Regions from separate parts of the Comamonas sp. GB3 AK4-5 genome, predicted to be linked through region 3. Evidence: predicted binding sites of a transcription regulator. Region 3 holds the regulator's gene; each other region holds the start of a gene.
What was found. The regulator FNR, encoded in region 3, switches genes on or off when oxygen is low (the NO sensors DNR and NnrR bind a similar motif). The targets are predictions, from matches to a motif close to TTGATNNNNATCAA.
Positions count from the first base shown of each region.

Region 1: cyoA (ubiquinol oxidase subunit II) is a predicted target of FNR. The motif match lies at 1,643-1,656, and genes of this name have one in related genera.
Region 2: ACA027_RS01300 (DASS family sodium-coupled anion symporter) is a predicted target of FNR. The motif match lies at 3,299-3,312, and genes of this name have one in related genera.

Region 1 is NZ_CP166730.1:4,545,197-4,550,429, reverse strand. It holds gene ACA027_RS20205 (MFS transporter) at 1-1,263, opposite strand, end outside; gene cyoA (ubiquinol oxidase subunit II) at 1,718-2,764, shown strand; gene cyoB (cytochrome o ubiquinol oxidase subunit I) at 2,891-4,831, shown strand; gene cyoC (cytochrome o ubiquinol oxidase subunit III) at 4,824-5,233, shown strand, end outside.
Region 2 is NZ_CP166730.1:301,772-307,004, forward strand. It holds gene ACA027_RS01290 (M48 family metallopeptidase) at 1-373, shown strand, start outside; gene ACA027_RS01295 (L-lactate dehydrogenase) at 744-1,688, opposite strand; gene ACA027_RS01300 (DASS family sodium-coupled anion symporter) at 1,689-3,197, opposite strand; gene ACA027_RS01305 (MBL fold metallo-hydrolase) at 3,370-4,008, opposite strand; gene azu (azurin) at 4,383-4,835, opposite strand.
Region 3 is NZ_CP166730.1:3,323,074-3,328,306, forward strand. It holds gene ACA027_RS15035 (hypothetical protein) at 1-81, shown strand, start outside; gene ACA027_RS15040 (sulfite exporter TauE/SafE family protein) at 163-900, opposite strand; gene hemN (oxygen-independent coproporphyrinogen III oxidase) at 904-2,286, opposite strand; gene fnr (fumarate/nitrate reduction transcriptional regulator Fnr) at 2,508-3,230, shown strand; gene ACA027_RS15055 (hypothetical protein) at 3,320-3,574, opposite strand; gene ACA027_RS15060 (DUF349 domain-containing protein) at 3,705-5,233, opposite strand, start outside.

The DNA of each region.
Region 1 (5,233 bases), 1.2 Mb from region 3:
CACGGCCACCGGGCCGAAGCGGGCCGACAGGCCCAGGGCCACCAGGGGGGCAAAGGCCGCGCCCAGCAGCCAGGCCAGATCGGACGAGTAGGCCGCGCCCACATAGCGCAGGCGACGTGAGAAGTTGGCCGTCACCGTGCCCGAGGACTGGCCGTAGGACAGGCCCAGCAGCACAAAGCCCAGCAAAATGAAGGTGTTCTGCCCGGCGCTGCCGCCATCCAGCAGGAAGGGGGTGGCCAGGCTGAACAGACCTATCAGCACGGCCATGGTGCCCAGGGTGTTGCGGCGACCAAAGCGGTCGGCGATCTTGCCCGACAGCACGATGGCCGCTGCGGCCAGCAGGGCGCCCAGCACCTGCATCCACAGAATGCTGGTGACGCTGTCCACGCCGAACATGGTCATCCACGACAGGGGGAACACCGTGACCAGGTGGAACAGTGCAAAGCTGGCCAGGGCTGCCAGCGCGCCCAGCAGCACATTGCGGCCCTCGCCGCTGCGCGCCAGTTCCAGGGCAGGAGCGGGCTCCAGCTCCAGCGCCTCCAGCATGCGTTCATAGTCTTGGCTCGCCACCAGGCGCAGGCGGGCAAACAGTGCCACGACATTGATGGCAAATGCTACGCAGAAGGGAAAGCGCCAGCCCCACTCCACAAATTCCTCATGGCTGAGGGCGCCGTACAGATAAGCAAAAAGGGCCGCCGCCACCACAAAGCCCAGCGGGGCGCCAAGCTGGCCCAGCATGGAATACCAGCCGCGTTTTTCGGGCGGGGCGCTCAGGGCCAGCAGCGAGGGCAGGCCATCCCAGGAGCCGCCCAGGGCCAGTCCCTGCAGCACGCGAAACAGCACCAGCAGCCAGATGGCGTAGTGGCCCAACTCGCCATAACCGGGCAACAGGGCAATGCCCACGGTGGCCGAGCCCAGCATCAGCAGCGCCAGTGTGAGCTTGGTGGCCCGACCCCAGCGGCGCTGTATGGCCATGGAGACGGCCGTGCCTATGGGGCGCGCGACAAAGGCCACGGCAAACATGGCAAACGAGGCCAGCATGCCGTTCAGCAGCGTCAGATAAGGGAAGAACACATGGGGAAAGACCAGCACGCAGGCGATGCCGAAGACGAAGAAGTCGAAATACTCCGACGAACGCCCGATGATGACGCCGGCCGCGATCTCGCCCGGAGAGGCGGTTTCATGGGTGTCGCTGCTGGACAGCGATTCCGATGCGTGAAAACCGCCAGCAGACCCAGTGTTTGAATAAGCGATGCCACTCATGCCGCGCACTCCTCTGAGACTAAGGTGTGCACCCGTTCTACGCCCATGTGCCCATGGCCGCAATCGGGGAAGTGGCTGTGAAGTGGTTTTGTACGGGAAGTTCCCGATCTTGATGGGGGTCAAGACCGTGGAAAGGGCTGGGCGGGGGCGCTCAAGACCCGCAGGTGCACAGGGTTAGTCCGCACTTCGCTGCGGCTGCGAGGCTGTTGGGTATGTATTTTTTTAAGATTCACAAACAGCTTGTTGCATAAAAATCTGTGTAAAAACAAATGCTTATGCGTGTTTTTTATTTTTCAAAACATGCCTAGCGGATATGCGTAAAGCTTGCAATGACTTGAGGCAGGAGGCTGGTGGACAAAATGTCCAATCGTCACAAAGCTTGATCGAAGTAAATTCGCAACCTCTTGTAATCCGCACCGGCATCCGCCTGTGCGTGTCTTTTCGCGTCTATAGCATGTTTCAATCCAAGGAAATCCGCGGGCCCGCGTGGCTCGCAGCGGCCGCCTTGATAGCCAGTCTTACGGGCTGCAGCAAGGTTGTCGTTCTCAATCCAGCAGGTGACATCGCAGCCCAGCAGGGCCAGCTGGTGGTGACTGCCACCCTGCTGATGTTGATCATCATCGTGCCGGTGATCTTGTTGACGCTGTTGTTCGCCTGGAAATATCGCCAGTCGAACACCGAGGCCGAATACGATCCCGAGTGGCACCACTCCACCGCCCTGGAGCTGGTGATCTGGAGCGTGCCGCTGATCATCATCATCGCCCTGGGTGCGCTGACCTGGATCAGCACCCACAAGCTCGACCCCTATCGCCCGCTGGACCGTGTCTCTGCATCTAAGGCCTTGCCGCCTGAAATCAAGCCCCTGGAAGTGCAGGTGGTGGCCATGGACTGGAAGTGGCTGTTCTTCCTGCCCGAGCAAGGTATTGCCACGGTGAACGAGCTGGCTGCGCCGGTGGACCGTCCCATCCACTTCAAGCTCACGGCCACGCACACCATGAATGCGTTCTACGTGCCTGATCTGGCCGGCATGATCTATGCCATGCCCGGTATGCAGACCGAGCTGAACGCCGTCATCAACAAGGAAGGTGTCTTCAAGGGCATGTCCTCGCACTACAGCGGTTCGGGCTTCTCGGGCATGACCTTCAAGTTCCATGGCCTGAGCAACGAAGGCTTTGACGCCTGGGTGGCCAAGGCCAAGAGCGAAGGCCAGGCGCTGACCCGCGAGGCCTACCAGGCACTGGCACAGCCCAGCGAGCGCAACCCTGTGGCGCGCTTCTCTTCCGTGGAAGAGGGCCTGTACGACAAGGTGCTGAACCGTTGCGTGGAAGACGGTCAGATGTGCATGCACCACATGATGGCCATCGACGCCGCTGGTGGCGCTGCCTACATGAAAGCGGCCGGCCTGAACCTGCCGGACGACGTGTGCACGGTGCAAAACGCCGACAGCGTGGTGGCCTTCCTGGAACAGCAAGCCCAGCCGGGCGCTGTGACACAGCAGTAAGCATTGACGGCACAGGCTCTGCACCAAGCGGGGCCGCTGCCACTTAGCAAGAGACTCGATATGTCTGGAAATACAACCTTGCCCAACGATCCGCTCATCGGGCGGATCAGCTGGGACGCCGTACCGATGGCGCATGAGCCCATCGTGCTATGGACTTTTATTGCTGTGGTGCTGGGCGGCATGGTCGTCATGGCCGCGCTGACCAAGTTCCGCCTGTGGGGACCGCTGTGGCGTGACTGGATCTGCACGATCGACCACAAGAAGATCGGCATCATGTACATGATCCTGGGTGTGGTCATGCTGCTGCGCGGCTTTGCCGACGCGGTGATGATGCGCCTGCAGCAGGCCATGGCCTTTGGTGACAACCTGGGCTATCTGCCCCCGCACCACTACGACCAGATCTTCACCGCCCACGGCGTGATCATGATCTTCTTCGTGGCCATGCCCTTTGTGACCGGTCTGATGAACTACGTGGTGCCGCTGCAAATCGGTGCGCGCGACGTGTCCTTCCCGTTCCTGAACAACTTCAGCTTCTGGATGACCACCGCCGGCGCTGTGCTGGTGATGATCTCCCTGTTCCTGGGTGAGTTCTCCACCTCGGGCTGGCTGGCCTTGTCCAATCTGGGCAACCAAAGCGGCAGCACGGGTCTGGACTACTACATCTGGGCGCTGCAGATCGCGGGGGTGGGCACGACGCTGTCGGGTATCAACCTGATTGTCACCATCATCAAGATGCGCGCACCCGGCATGAACATGATGAAGATGCCCGTCTTCACCTGGACCGCCCTGTGCACCAACGCCCTGATCGTGGCGTCCTTCCCCATGTTGACCGCAGCCCTGGTGCTGATGTCCCTGGATCGCTACGTAGGCACGCATTTCTTCTCGAACGACTTCGGCGGCAACGCCATGTTGTACGTGAACCTGATCTGGATCTGGGGCCACCCCGAGGTCTACATCCTGATCCTGCCTTGCTTTGGCGTGTTCTCGGAAATCGTGTCCACGTTCTCGCGCAAGCGTCTGTTCGGCTACACCTCCATGGTGTATGCCACGGTGTGTATCACCGTGCTGTCCTACCTGGTGTGGCTGCACCACTTCTTCACCATGGGCTCGGGCGCCAGCGTGAATACCTTCTTCGGTATCACCACCATGATCATCTCCATCCCCACGGGGGCGAAGATCTTCAACTGGCTGTTCACCATGTACAAGGGGCGCATTCGCTTCACCGTGCCCATGATGTGGACCGTGGGCTTTATGGTCACCTTCGCCATCGGTGGCATGACCGGTGTGTTGCTGGCCGTGCCGCCTGCCGACTTTGTGCTGCACAACTCGCTGTTCCTGATCGCCCACTTCCACAACGTGATCATCGGCGGCGTGGTGTTTGGCGTGTTTGCCGCCATCAACTACTGGTATCCCAAGGCCTTCGGCTACAAGCTCGATGAGTTCTGGGGCAAGTGCTGCTTCTGGTTCTGGCTGGTGGGCTTCTGGGTGGCCTTCACCCCGCTGTACATCCTGGGCCTGATGGGCGTGACACGCCGTGCCAACCACTTTGACGATCCCTCGCTGCAGATCTGGTTCATCATCGCTGCCTGCGGTGCTGCACTGATCGCTGCCGGCATCGGCTGCTTCATCCTGCAACTGGTGGTCAGCTACATCAAGCGCGACCAGCTGCGCGACGAAACCGGCGACCCATGGGAAGGCCGTACGCTGGAGTGGGCGACTTCCTCGCCTCCTCCCCAGTACAACTTCGCCTTCACCCCCGTGGTGCATGAAATCGATGCCTGGTGGGACATGAAGAAGCACGGCTACCAGCGTCCGCTGACCGGCTTCCAGGCGGTCCACATGCCTGCCAATACCGGCGCTGGCGTGGTGATCTCCGGCCTGTCCCTGGTGTTGGGCTTTGCGCTGATCTGGCACATCTGGTGGCTGGCTGGCGTGTCGTTCGCGGCCGTTGTTCTGGCTTCGATCATCCACACCTTCAACTACAAGCGTGACTACTACATCCCGGCAGCCGACGTGGCCGCCACGGAAGACGCACGCACCAAGCAACTTGCAGCAGCCCATGTCTAATACACATATCAACGCTGGCGGCGCTGCCGCCCTGGCGACGCGCGAGTACCACCCCGCGCACGAGCCGCATCCGGAGAACGGCACCTCGCTGGGCTTCTGGCTCTATCTGATGAGCGACTGCCTGATCTTTGCCGGGCTGTTCGCCACCTATGGTGTGCTGGGCCGCAACTATGCGGCAGGCCCCACGGGCAAGGAACTGTTCGACCTGTCGCTGGTGGCCATCAACACGGCTTTCCTGTTGATGTCCTCCATCACCTTCGGCTTTGCCATGCTGCAAAAGCAGAAGAAGAACGTCAACGGCACCTTGCTGTGGCTGGCCATCACCGGCCTGCTGGGCGCAGCCTTTCTGGCGGTGGAGCTCTATGAGTTCCAGCATTTGATCCACGCCGGTGCCACGCCCCA
Region 2 (5,233 bases), 2.0 Mb from region 3:
TGCGCTGCGTGAGCATTCGCGCGAGCAGATGGCCAAGAACTCGGCCACCAATATCGGCCTGTCGCTGGGTGCGCAGCTGCTGGGTCTGGGTGATCTGGGCAATCTGGCCGCCAAGATGGGCAGCCAGCTGCTGAGCCTGCGCTTCAGCCGCAGCGACGAGAGCGAGGCCGATCTGGTCGGCCTGGAGCTGGCCGCGCGCGCCGGCTACAACCCCCAGGCCGGAGTGACGCTGTGGCGCAAGATGGGGGAGGCCACGGGGGAGGGTGGTGTGGGTTTTCTCTCCACCCATCCCACGGGGCCGGATCGCATACGCGAACTGGAGCGCAATATTCCGCGTGTGCAAGGCTTGTATGAGGCATCGCGGAAGCGATGACACCCCCCTGAGTCGCCTTTGGCGCCTTCCCCCCGCTCTTCGCTAGCTTCGCTCGCGGGCAGGGGGACGCTGCCAGCGCGGCGGGGCGGCCCTTGCGCGGCAGCCCTGACATGGGCAGCACCAGTTTTACGCGCCGTGTCCTGGGCTTACTCCCTTGCCCCTTCGGGGAGAGGGTGGGGTGAGGGGCTGTCGGCCGGAGCGGGCCTGGGTTTGTATTGGGCATTGAATTCCTCCCCACAACGGTCAGACAGCGGTTGAGGCGCGACGCGTGCCCGCTGACAGTACTGGCGTACGGCAAGGGCACGCAACAAAGCATCAAGCGCTGTATGGCCGCCTCCAAACAAGGCGGCCATACAGCGATGAAGTCTGTTTACAGCAGTTGCAGTCCGCCGGCGATGGTGGTGGAGAGCAGGGCCGCGCTGGCGCGCAAGGCCTCGGTCTCGGTCTCGTTCATGGAAGGCATGAACGGGGCAGAGGCGCCGCGTGCGCTGATCAGGTGGGGCAGGGAGACGCAGGTGTCGCGCACGCCCAGCAGCTCGGGCATGCAGGTGGAGACGGCAAACACCGACTGCTCATCGGCCACGATGGCCTTGACCAGGCGGGCAATGCAGCCACCGATGCCGAAGTTGGACACGCCCTTGCCTTCCTTGATGCGGTAGGCCGAGGTGCGCACGTCTTCCGCAATCTGCAGCTGCATGGCGGCATCGATGGGGCGACCCAGCTGTGCGGCAAAGTCCGTCACCGGCATGCCGGCCACCCAGGCGCTGCTCCAGTTGGGCACGGACGAGTCGCCATGCTCACCCAGCACATAGGCGTGGATGGCGGGGGGCGCCACGCCCAGGTAGTCGGCCAGCCGGTCGCGGAAGCGGATGGAGTCCAGCGAGCAGCCCGTGCCGATGGCCCGGCCCGGCGGCAGGCCGTAGCGGTGCACAGCGATGGCGGGCATGACGTCCACCGGGTTGGTGGCGAACAGCAGCACGGCGTCAGGCGCCACCTTCAGCACCTGGCCGATGATGGTGTCCGTCATCTTCAGGTTTTGCTGCAGCAGCTCCAGCCGGGTCTGGCCGGGTTTGAGGCTGGCGCCGGCGGTGATGACCACCACCGAGGCGCCTGCCAGGTCGGCGTAATCGCCTTCGCTGACGCGGGCAGCCGTGCCAAAGGCAGCGGCGTGGCCGATGTCGGCGGCCTCACCGGCCGCGCGGGCAGCGTTCTGGTCCACCAGGGTGATCTGGCTGATGCCGGGCGTAGCCGACAGCAAGTAACCCGCTGCGGCGCCGACCTGGCCGGCGCCAATGATGCCAATATGCGCGCCCATTTACAGCACTCCCATCCAAGGCCACAACGTGGAGGACAACAACAAGATCAGGCCCAGACCGGCCAGCGTGACCACAATGCCCACCTTGGCGAACTGCGCGGTGCTGAAGGCATTGGTGCCGTAGCACAGCATGTTCTGCGGAGCGTTGGTGGGCAGGATGAAGCCAAACGACACCACAAAGCTCTGGATCATGACGATGCCGAAAGCGGTTTCGGTGCTGACGGGCAGGGTCTGGGTGAACGCGATCATGATGGGGATCAGCGTGCTGGCCAGGCCGGTGGCCGAGGCAAAGCCCAAGTGCAGCACGATGCTGAACACCGACAGCGCACCAATCACGGCCACCACGGGCAGCACGGACAGGCCCATCTGGCCCAGCGTTTGCTGTGCCAGCCAGCCGGCAGCGCCGGTCTTGGACAGCAGATTACCCAGGGAGATGGAGGCGGCAAACAGCACGATCGTGCCCCAGGGCACCAGCTTTTCGGCCTGCGACCAGTGCATCACACCGATCTTGGGCATCAGCAGCAGGGCAATACCGATCTGGGTGGTGGTGGTGGTGTCGAAGGGATGCAGCATGCCTTCGGTGGACCACATCACCAGCAGCAGGGCCGCCACGGCGATCAGGCGCTTTTCGGGACCGGTCACCGGGCCCAGCTCGGCCAGTTGCTGGCGCAGCTTGCCGACCATGTCTTCACCGGCGGGCACTTGGGGACGGAGAATCCACAGTGCTGCAAAAAACAGCACCACGCTCATGCCCAGGGTGAAGGGCAGGGCGGTGATGAACCACTGGCCCCAGGTCACGTTGTGGCCAAAGGCTTCCTGCATGAAGTTCAGGCTGATGATGTTCTGCGCAGCACCGGTCTTGATGGCCATGTTGAAGATGGAGCAGGCGCTGGCCGTCACGATCATCAAGGTGGCGCCCAGCGAGCTGTTCACCGCCAGACCCAGGGCGGCAGTGATACCGATCATGATGGGGATCACCGCACCCACGCGGGCCGTGGCCGACGGGATGAACAGGGCCAGCACAAAGCCGACGATCATCGCGCCCAGCACCAGGCGGGCAGGCGAGACGCCGATCTTGCTCATCACGATCAACGCGATGCGCTTGTCCAGCCCCGTGTGCTTGAGTGCCACGGCCAGGAACAGCGCGGCGGCCACCAGCAGCACGGCGGTGGAGGAGAAGCCGCTGAGCATGGTGGTCAGGGCGGCCGAGGAGTTCATGACCTTGCCGCCCTCGGTGAGGGAGGTGCCCATCAGCCCCAGCACGGCGGCGCCGGTCAGCACCACGGCGCTGTTGGCAGGGGAGACGCATTCGCTGATCCACAGCACCACCACCAGGACCAGCAGGCCCAGGGCCACCTGACCCGAGTCGGTCAGTCCGGCAGGTTGGGGCAGGGCCAGCACGATGCCATACAGCACCAGGCCTAGAAGAAGGTAAGCAAGTTTTTTATTGGAATCAGGCTCCGGTTTGGAGGTGATCGGCCCGGTTTCAGGTGCGGATGTAGACGCCATAGGTGCTCCTCGCAAGAGTGAAAATCGCCACACGGATGCAACGATGCTAGTTCTTGCGCGCACTGCCTTACGTCAGATAAAGGATGCTTTTCCTTACAAAATTGATGCATATCAAGCAATATGTCGCCGACGGGACACATGCTGTAACACCGGGCGCCCGGGACGCCGTCGCTCAGGTGTTCCCCACGTAGGGATTGGTGGCGCGCTCGCGGCCAAAGCTGCTTTCCGGGCCGTGACCGGGGATGAACACCGTCGCATCGCCCATGGGCCACAGGCGCTGGGTGATGGAGTCGATCAGCTGCTGGTGGTTGCCCTGGGGAAAGTCGGTGCGGCCTATGCTGCCGGCAAACAGCACATCACCCACAAAGCAGCGCTCAATCTGCGGCGCGTGAAACACCACATGGCCGGGTGTGTGGCCGGGGCAGTGGCGCACGGCCAGTGTTTCCTGGCCGATGCTCACGCTGTCGCCATCCGCCAGCCAGCGCGTGGGCACAAAGGGGCGCGATGGCGGAAAGCCGAACATGGCACCCTGCTGGGGCAGGCCATCAATCCAGAACTGGTCGCCCGGATGGGGGCCGATGATGGGCAGGCCCAACTGCTCGGCCAGATCGGCCGTGCCGCCCGCATGGTCGATGTGGGCGTGGGTGATCCAGATGGCCTTGAGCTGCAACTCCAGCCGCTCCACCTCCCACAAAATGGTCTCCAGATCGCCGCCGGGGTCGATGACGGCGGCGTCCCGGGTCTGGTCACACCACACCAAAGAGCAGTTTTGCTGGAAGGCAGTGACGGGGATGGTGTGGTAGGCAAGCATGGCGTGGGAAGTGTTCTGAGAGGTTCTGAGAAAAGCAAGGCCGATTGTGGCCCAGCATGCAAAAAGCCTCTGTACCTGACGATACAGAGGCTTTGTCACCAACCCATGGTGTCGCCCGTAAAGGGGGCTCGAAACTGGCACGCTCTCAGTCAAAGACAGCGAGCAAGGATCTACGCTGGCCCAGCATGCAAAAAAGCCCCTGCACCTGACGGTACAGAGGCTTTGTCACCAACCCATGGTGTCGCCCGTAAAGGGGGCTCGAAACTGGCACAGGCCCATGTCAGGGCTCCGCGCAAGGGCCGCCCCGCCGCGCTGGTGCCGTCCCCCTCCGGCGCAGCCAGAGAGGGGGAAGACGCGCAGCGGCTCAGGGTGCTTTAGATCAACTTCAACGCACCCTTCATGATGCTGTAGTGGCCGGGGAAGGAGCAGAAGAAGCTGTAGTCGGTGCCGGCCTTGAGCTTGGCCACATCGATGTCGAAGGTGGTGGACTCGCCGCCGCCAATCATCTTGCTGTGGGCGATCACGCGGGCGTCGCCGGCCTTCACGTAGTCAGCAGCGGCCGTGGCCTTCATGCCGTCGGCTGCCACGGCAGCCATGTCGGCGGTGCTGGACACCACGATGTTGTGGCCCATGGAAGTCTTGGGCATCTTGCCCACGTGCTTCAGCGTCACGGTGAACTTCTTGCAGGACTTGGGCACGTCGATGCTCTTGGTGTTGAACTGCATCGCGTCGTTGGATTCCACGGTCAGCGCGCAGTCGGCGGCCATGGCGGGGGCGGCAATAGCACCAGCGGCGCACAGGGCCACAGTCATCAGAATCTTCTTCATGTGCGGAAACTCCTTCACAAAATCAAAAAACGAATCGGGGAATGCCGGACGGCAGACCACGTGCATTCTGTTTCAGAATTTTCTGAAAATTCGGCCCAATCAGAATGGGTACAGCTGTCAACGACGAGGGCAATACCGCCGCAGGCTTGCCAAACCCCGGCTTCTGTGGGCGTGATTTCGGGTCATGCGGACGCCGCGCTGTGTGCTGGAACTTCTTTTGAATTCAACGGCTTGCGACTCTCTGGCATGCGGCGGCGGAGCGCCAGGCTGTGAGGCACGGCAGCCTGGCGGGCGGTGGCAGGCATGGCAGCCGCTGGCGCAGCGCACCAAAGCTTGTGTTGTATCAAGCTTTGCGCACGGACAGACGGTGCAATAAAGGGGTTTTGCTATTTATAAAA
Region 3 (5,233 bases):
AATATCGATGAAAAGGGATTGCGTCACATCGTCTCCGCCACCCAAAACGGCCAGCGCATCAACCCAAACGCCTCATTATGACGACAGACAAAGCCACATTAGCTTGTAGGCACCCAACTTATCTGGTTGCCCCCATGTGATTTCACCTGCACGCCACATATGTCAGCGGCACCACTGCGAGGGCTGCACCACCACATCCATCCACAACGCCCAGACAGACACAGCCACCAGCAAGGCACCCGCCACCCGCATGCCCCAGGCCGCACGCCACTGGGGCAGCACGCTGACGCGGCGCCACAACCAAGGCCCAGCCGCCAGCCACAGCCCGGTGCCGACACCAAAGGCCAGCATGCTCACCGCCCCCAGCCACACGCTACCGGCCAAAGCAGCCACCAAAACGCCAGAGTACAGCAAGCCGCAGGGAAGCAGTGCCCACAGGCAACCGGTGAGCCAGGTGCCACCCGGCATATGCAGCCAGCGCTGCACCACCGCCCACAGCTGGCGACCGCTGCGCTCCAGCCAGGCAGGCTGGCGTGCCTGAAACAGCAGCAGCAAACCCCAAGCCAGCGCGGCCAGGTGCAGCATCACCCACAAGGGGTGCAGCGCCGTGGTGCGATCGGAAAACCACGCGACGCGCTCCATGGCATAGGCTGCCACGCCACCCAGCGCTGCATAGCCCAGCAAACGCCCGCCATGAAAGGCCAGCCAACGCGCCGAAATCCGGGACTGCCGGGCCGGCTGCACACCATCCGCATGCACGGGAATGCTGGTACGGGTGCCGGCTTCCGGCCCCAACTCCAGCCCCGTCACCGCCGCGCAAGGCGCTGCGCACATTGCAAGACAATGGGGCCCACCCACGAGCCCCATGAAAAATGCCGTCCCCAACAACGATAGCCACATGGGCTAGATGATCCGGGAAAACCGTGCCCGGGTCTTGCCAGCCTGCAAATGTCGGTCAAACACCATGGCCACTCCGCGCACAAAGAACCAGCCCTTGGAGGTCACGCGCACACCGTCGCTGCGAATCTCCACCAGACCTTGTTCTGCCTGCGGCTCCAGCAGCTCCAGCTCATTGGCAAAGTAGCTCTCGAAATTCAGCAGCCAGGCTTGGCTCATGGGCTCGAACAGCACCTCGCCCTGGCACATCAGCGCCATGATGACAGCGCGGCGCACCAGATCATCGCGGCTCAGTGCCAGACCGCGCACCACGGGCAGTTGCCCCTGGTCGAGGAAGTCGTAGTACTCCTCCAGCGTCTTGGCGTTCTGGCTGTACGTCACACCCACGCGGCCGATGGCCGACACACCCAGCGCGATCAGATCGCAATCCGGCTGCGTGCTGTAGCCCTGAAAGTTGCGGTGCAGCCGCCCCTGGCGCTTGGCGATGGCCAAGGCATCGTCCGGCAGCGCAAAGTGGTCCATGCCCACATAGACATAGCCGGCCTGCATAAAGGCATCAATGGACCGCGACAGCATGGACAGCTTGTCACCGGCTTGCGGCAGCTCTTCCGTCACGATGCGGCGCTGCGGCTTGAAGCGCTCGGGCAGATGGGCATAGGCATACAGCGCAATGCGATCAGGGCGCAAGGCAGCCACCTGCTCCAGCGTCCGGTCAAAAGACTCGGCCGTCTGGCGTGGCAACCCATAGATCAGGTCCACATTGATCGATTGAAAGCCGATGTCGCGTGCGGCCTGCACCAGCTCGAACACCTGCTCGGCAGGCTGCTCACGGTGCACGGCTTTTTGCACATCGGGATCGAAATCCTGCACACCAAAGCTCAGGCGGTTAAAGCCCAGGCGCGCCAGATGCAGCAGGCGCTCGCGTGTCACCGTGCGCGGGTCGATCTCGATCGAGTATTCCCCTACGGCCTCGAAGGAAAATTTCGCTCGAAGCATCGTCATCAGTTGCGACAACTCGCTGTCAGACAAGAACGTAGGCGTTCCGCCGCCAATGTGCAGCTGGCTGACGGCCTGCCCCTCACCGCAATGCGCCACCTGCAAAGCCACCTCTTTTTCCAGGTACTGCAGATAGGTGTGCGCACGCTCATGGTGCTTGGTGATGATCTTGTTGCAAGCGCAGTAGTAGCACAGCGATGCGCAAAACGGCACATGCACGTACAGCGACATGGGCAGCGCCTTGGCGGCCGAGTTGAGTTTGCGTTGCTGCAAGGCCAACTCGTAATCTCCAGGGCCAAAGGCTTCGATAAATCGGTCAGCTGTGGGATAGGAGGTATAACGGGGCCCAGGCACGTCATACCGACGAAGTAGCTCTGGCGTTACAGCAGTCATTGTGTGAATTCCTTGTGTGCTGGCTGCACTGTGCCCCAAGCAAGAAATGTCACACTTGACACTCATCAAGATACAAGCAAACTACACCTGCGACAATTTGATTCAAATCATTCGAGCCTTCCCTCCACTTTTCTGCTTCGATCCCCCTCGCCCCACATTCCGATAATCCTTCAGCATTACGTCCGATGGCCCGTTCCGCGGGATCCCAAGGCGTCATTACCATGACCCCCCCCCCCATCAAAGTTACCTGCTCCAATTGCAACCTGCGCGAACTGTGCATGCCCAGCGGCCTCAATGAGCAGCAGCTGCAACGTATTGATGAAATTGTGGCGACCCGCCGCAAAGTAAAGCGTGGAAGCACCCTGTTTCGCAATGGCGAGGCCTTCACCTCGCTCTATGCCATCCGTACCGGCTTCTTCAAGACCTGCGTGGCCACGGAAGATGGCCGCGATCAAGTCACCGGCTTCCAAATGGCAGGCGAGATCATTGGCCTGGATGGCATCGTGCACGACCACCACACCTGTGATGCCGTGGCACTGGAAGACGCCGAAGTCTGCGTGATGCCTTTCGATCGCCTGGAAGATCTCTCACGCGAAGTCACGGCACTGCAGTCCCATGTGCACAAGGTGATGAGCCGCGAAATCGTGCGCGAGCATGGCGTGATGCTGCTGCTCGGCAGCATGCGCGCAGAGGAGCGCCTGGCCGCCTTTGTGCTGAACCTGGTGCAGCGCCTGCATGCCCGCGGCTTTTCCTCGTCCGAGCTGGTGCTGCGCATGACGCGCGAAGAAATCGGCAGCTACCTGGGGTTGAAGCTGGAAACCGTCAGCCGCACCTTCTCCAAGTTCGTCGAAGAAGGCCTGGTCGAAGTCAAGCAGCGCCATGTGCGCATCCTCGACACCGAAGGCCTCAAGCGCATCGTCAACAGCCAGCACGAGTGCGCATGATCCACAGCCCACGGCAGCTGATGCCGTGCGCGCCCTATTGAAAAAGCCTCCGTACGGAGGCTTTTTTTCATGGTGGCATCTGCACCACATCAGGCGGATGCGGACGCCGCGTCGTTGATCTCCCGGGGCGAAAGCGCCAGCAAACAGGTCATCGCCGAAGCCATGATGGTGATGCCCCAGAACACAAAGAAAGCGGCGGTACAGACACCCAAGCGCGACGTCTCGGCACAGGCTGAGAACCGAGGCAGATCCAGTGGATCGACAAAGGCGAAGACCAACATCTCCATCACCCCGGCGGCCAGAAAGGCCGGCCAAACAATCCACATCCAGCGACGCAACAGCATGGGACTCTCCTTGTTGAGGGATACGCACTGCCATTGTCCCCAAGCTGGGCGCGGGCGCTCTAGCAGATACCCTAAACATAAAAAAAGCCTGCATTGCTGCAGGCTTTTGAAGGTCAGCGTCTAAACGACCTTATTTGCTGCCACGCAGCAAGGCCTTGAGCGCGCTTTGCAGACGCTGGGCATCGCTGTCACTGCGGGCAGCGGCCAGCACGGCGGCCACATCCTGCTCCCAGGTGGTGCGGGGGTCAGCGGCCTTGCGGTTGGTCAGCAGCTGCAGCTGCAGAGCGCGGCGGGCAGACAGTTGGTCGGCCGGCGTGGGAACATCGGCCGCCATTTCCAGGCGCAGCAGCGACTGGGCAGCATCGCCCTGGGCAGCACCCGACACAGCAGCCTGCCAGCTGTTGCGCGTCGCATTGCTGAGCTTGCCCAGCTCTTGGGCAGCGGGCAGCAAAGCCGCATCGCGCTGGCCCCAGGCATCCATCAGTTGGGTCAAGGCTTCACCGTGGGCCTGGGCCGTCAGCTTGCGCAGCGCAAACTGGGCGTGGTCCATGGCTTCGCGCTGTGCACGGAAAGCCGCATCACCCAGGCGTGGGCCACGGGGCGTACGGTCGGGGCGCTCGAAACGATCACCGCGATCACCACGCTCCGGACGGCCAGGCTTGCGCGCAGCGGGTGCCGGTGCGGCCTCCTTGCGCATACCGGGGCGGTCATCACCACGCACCGCCTTGATCGGGCGGGCCACGGCCGGCGCTGCGGGGGCAGCTTCGCCCTCCGCTGCGGACGGGCTTGCAGCTTCGGCAGCAGCGGCCGCAGGCGCGTTGCGCAGCACTTCTTCCAGCCCTGCCACGGCGGCGCGGATTTTCTGGACATCGCCGTCGGCATTGGCGGCTTCCAATTGCTGCGAAGCTTCCAGCACGGCACGGTCATGGGCACTCAGCGTGGCGGGGTTCACGGCCGTGCGGGCGCGGTCACCGCGCTCGGCCGGCTTGCGGCTGAAAGCCTCATCCAGCGGCTTGCGGAAGGCATCCCACAGCTTTTGCTCCTGGCGGCGATCCACCGGCACCTCCTGGGCTTCAGCCTGCCAGCGCTGCTGCAGCGCCTTGATGGCGGCGATTTGCAGCGCGGGTGCATTGCCCAGCGCCTGTGCCTCTTCGATCATGGCGTGGCGGCGTTGCAAGCTCGCTTGCTGCACGCGCTGCAGCGGGGCTTCCGCCTCGCCCATGGCCTGGCGCCATTGCTGCTGCAGCTCGGCATACAGCTTCTCGCCCACATGACCGCCTTCACGCCAGCGCTCGGCAAACTGGCGCAGGCTGCGGGCCATGCCCTTCCAGTCCTGGCTGTCCTTGACCGACTGGCCCCAGGCGCGCAGCTCTTCAATCAGCGCGGTGCGCGAGGCCTTGTGCTCGGCCGATTCGCTGCGCAGCTTGTCCAGCCAGCCCTCCACCACCTTGTAGGCGGTGTTGCAGGCCTCATCAAACTGCTTCCACAGACCGTGGTTGGGCGCGGAGCCCTGGTCCAGCTGCTTCCATTGCTCACGCAGCTGGCGCAGCGACTCCTGCACCTTGCGGCCACCCAGGGATTGACCTTCCGGACGCTCCAGCAGCGCCTTGGCCTTGGCCACCAGGGCTTCGCGCTCGGCATCCACGGCCTGGGGCTTCC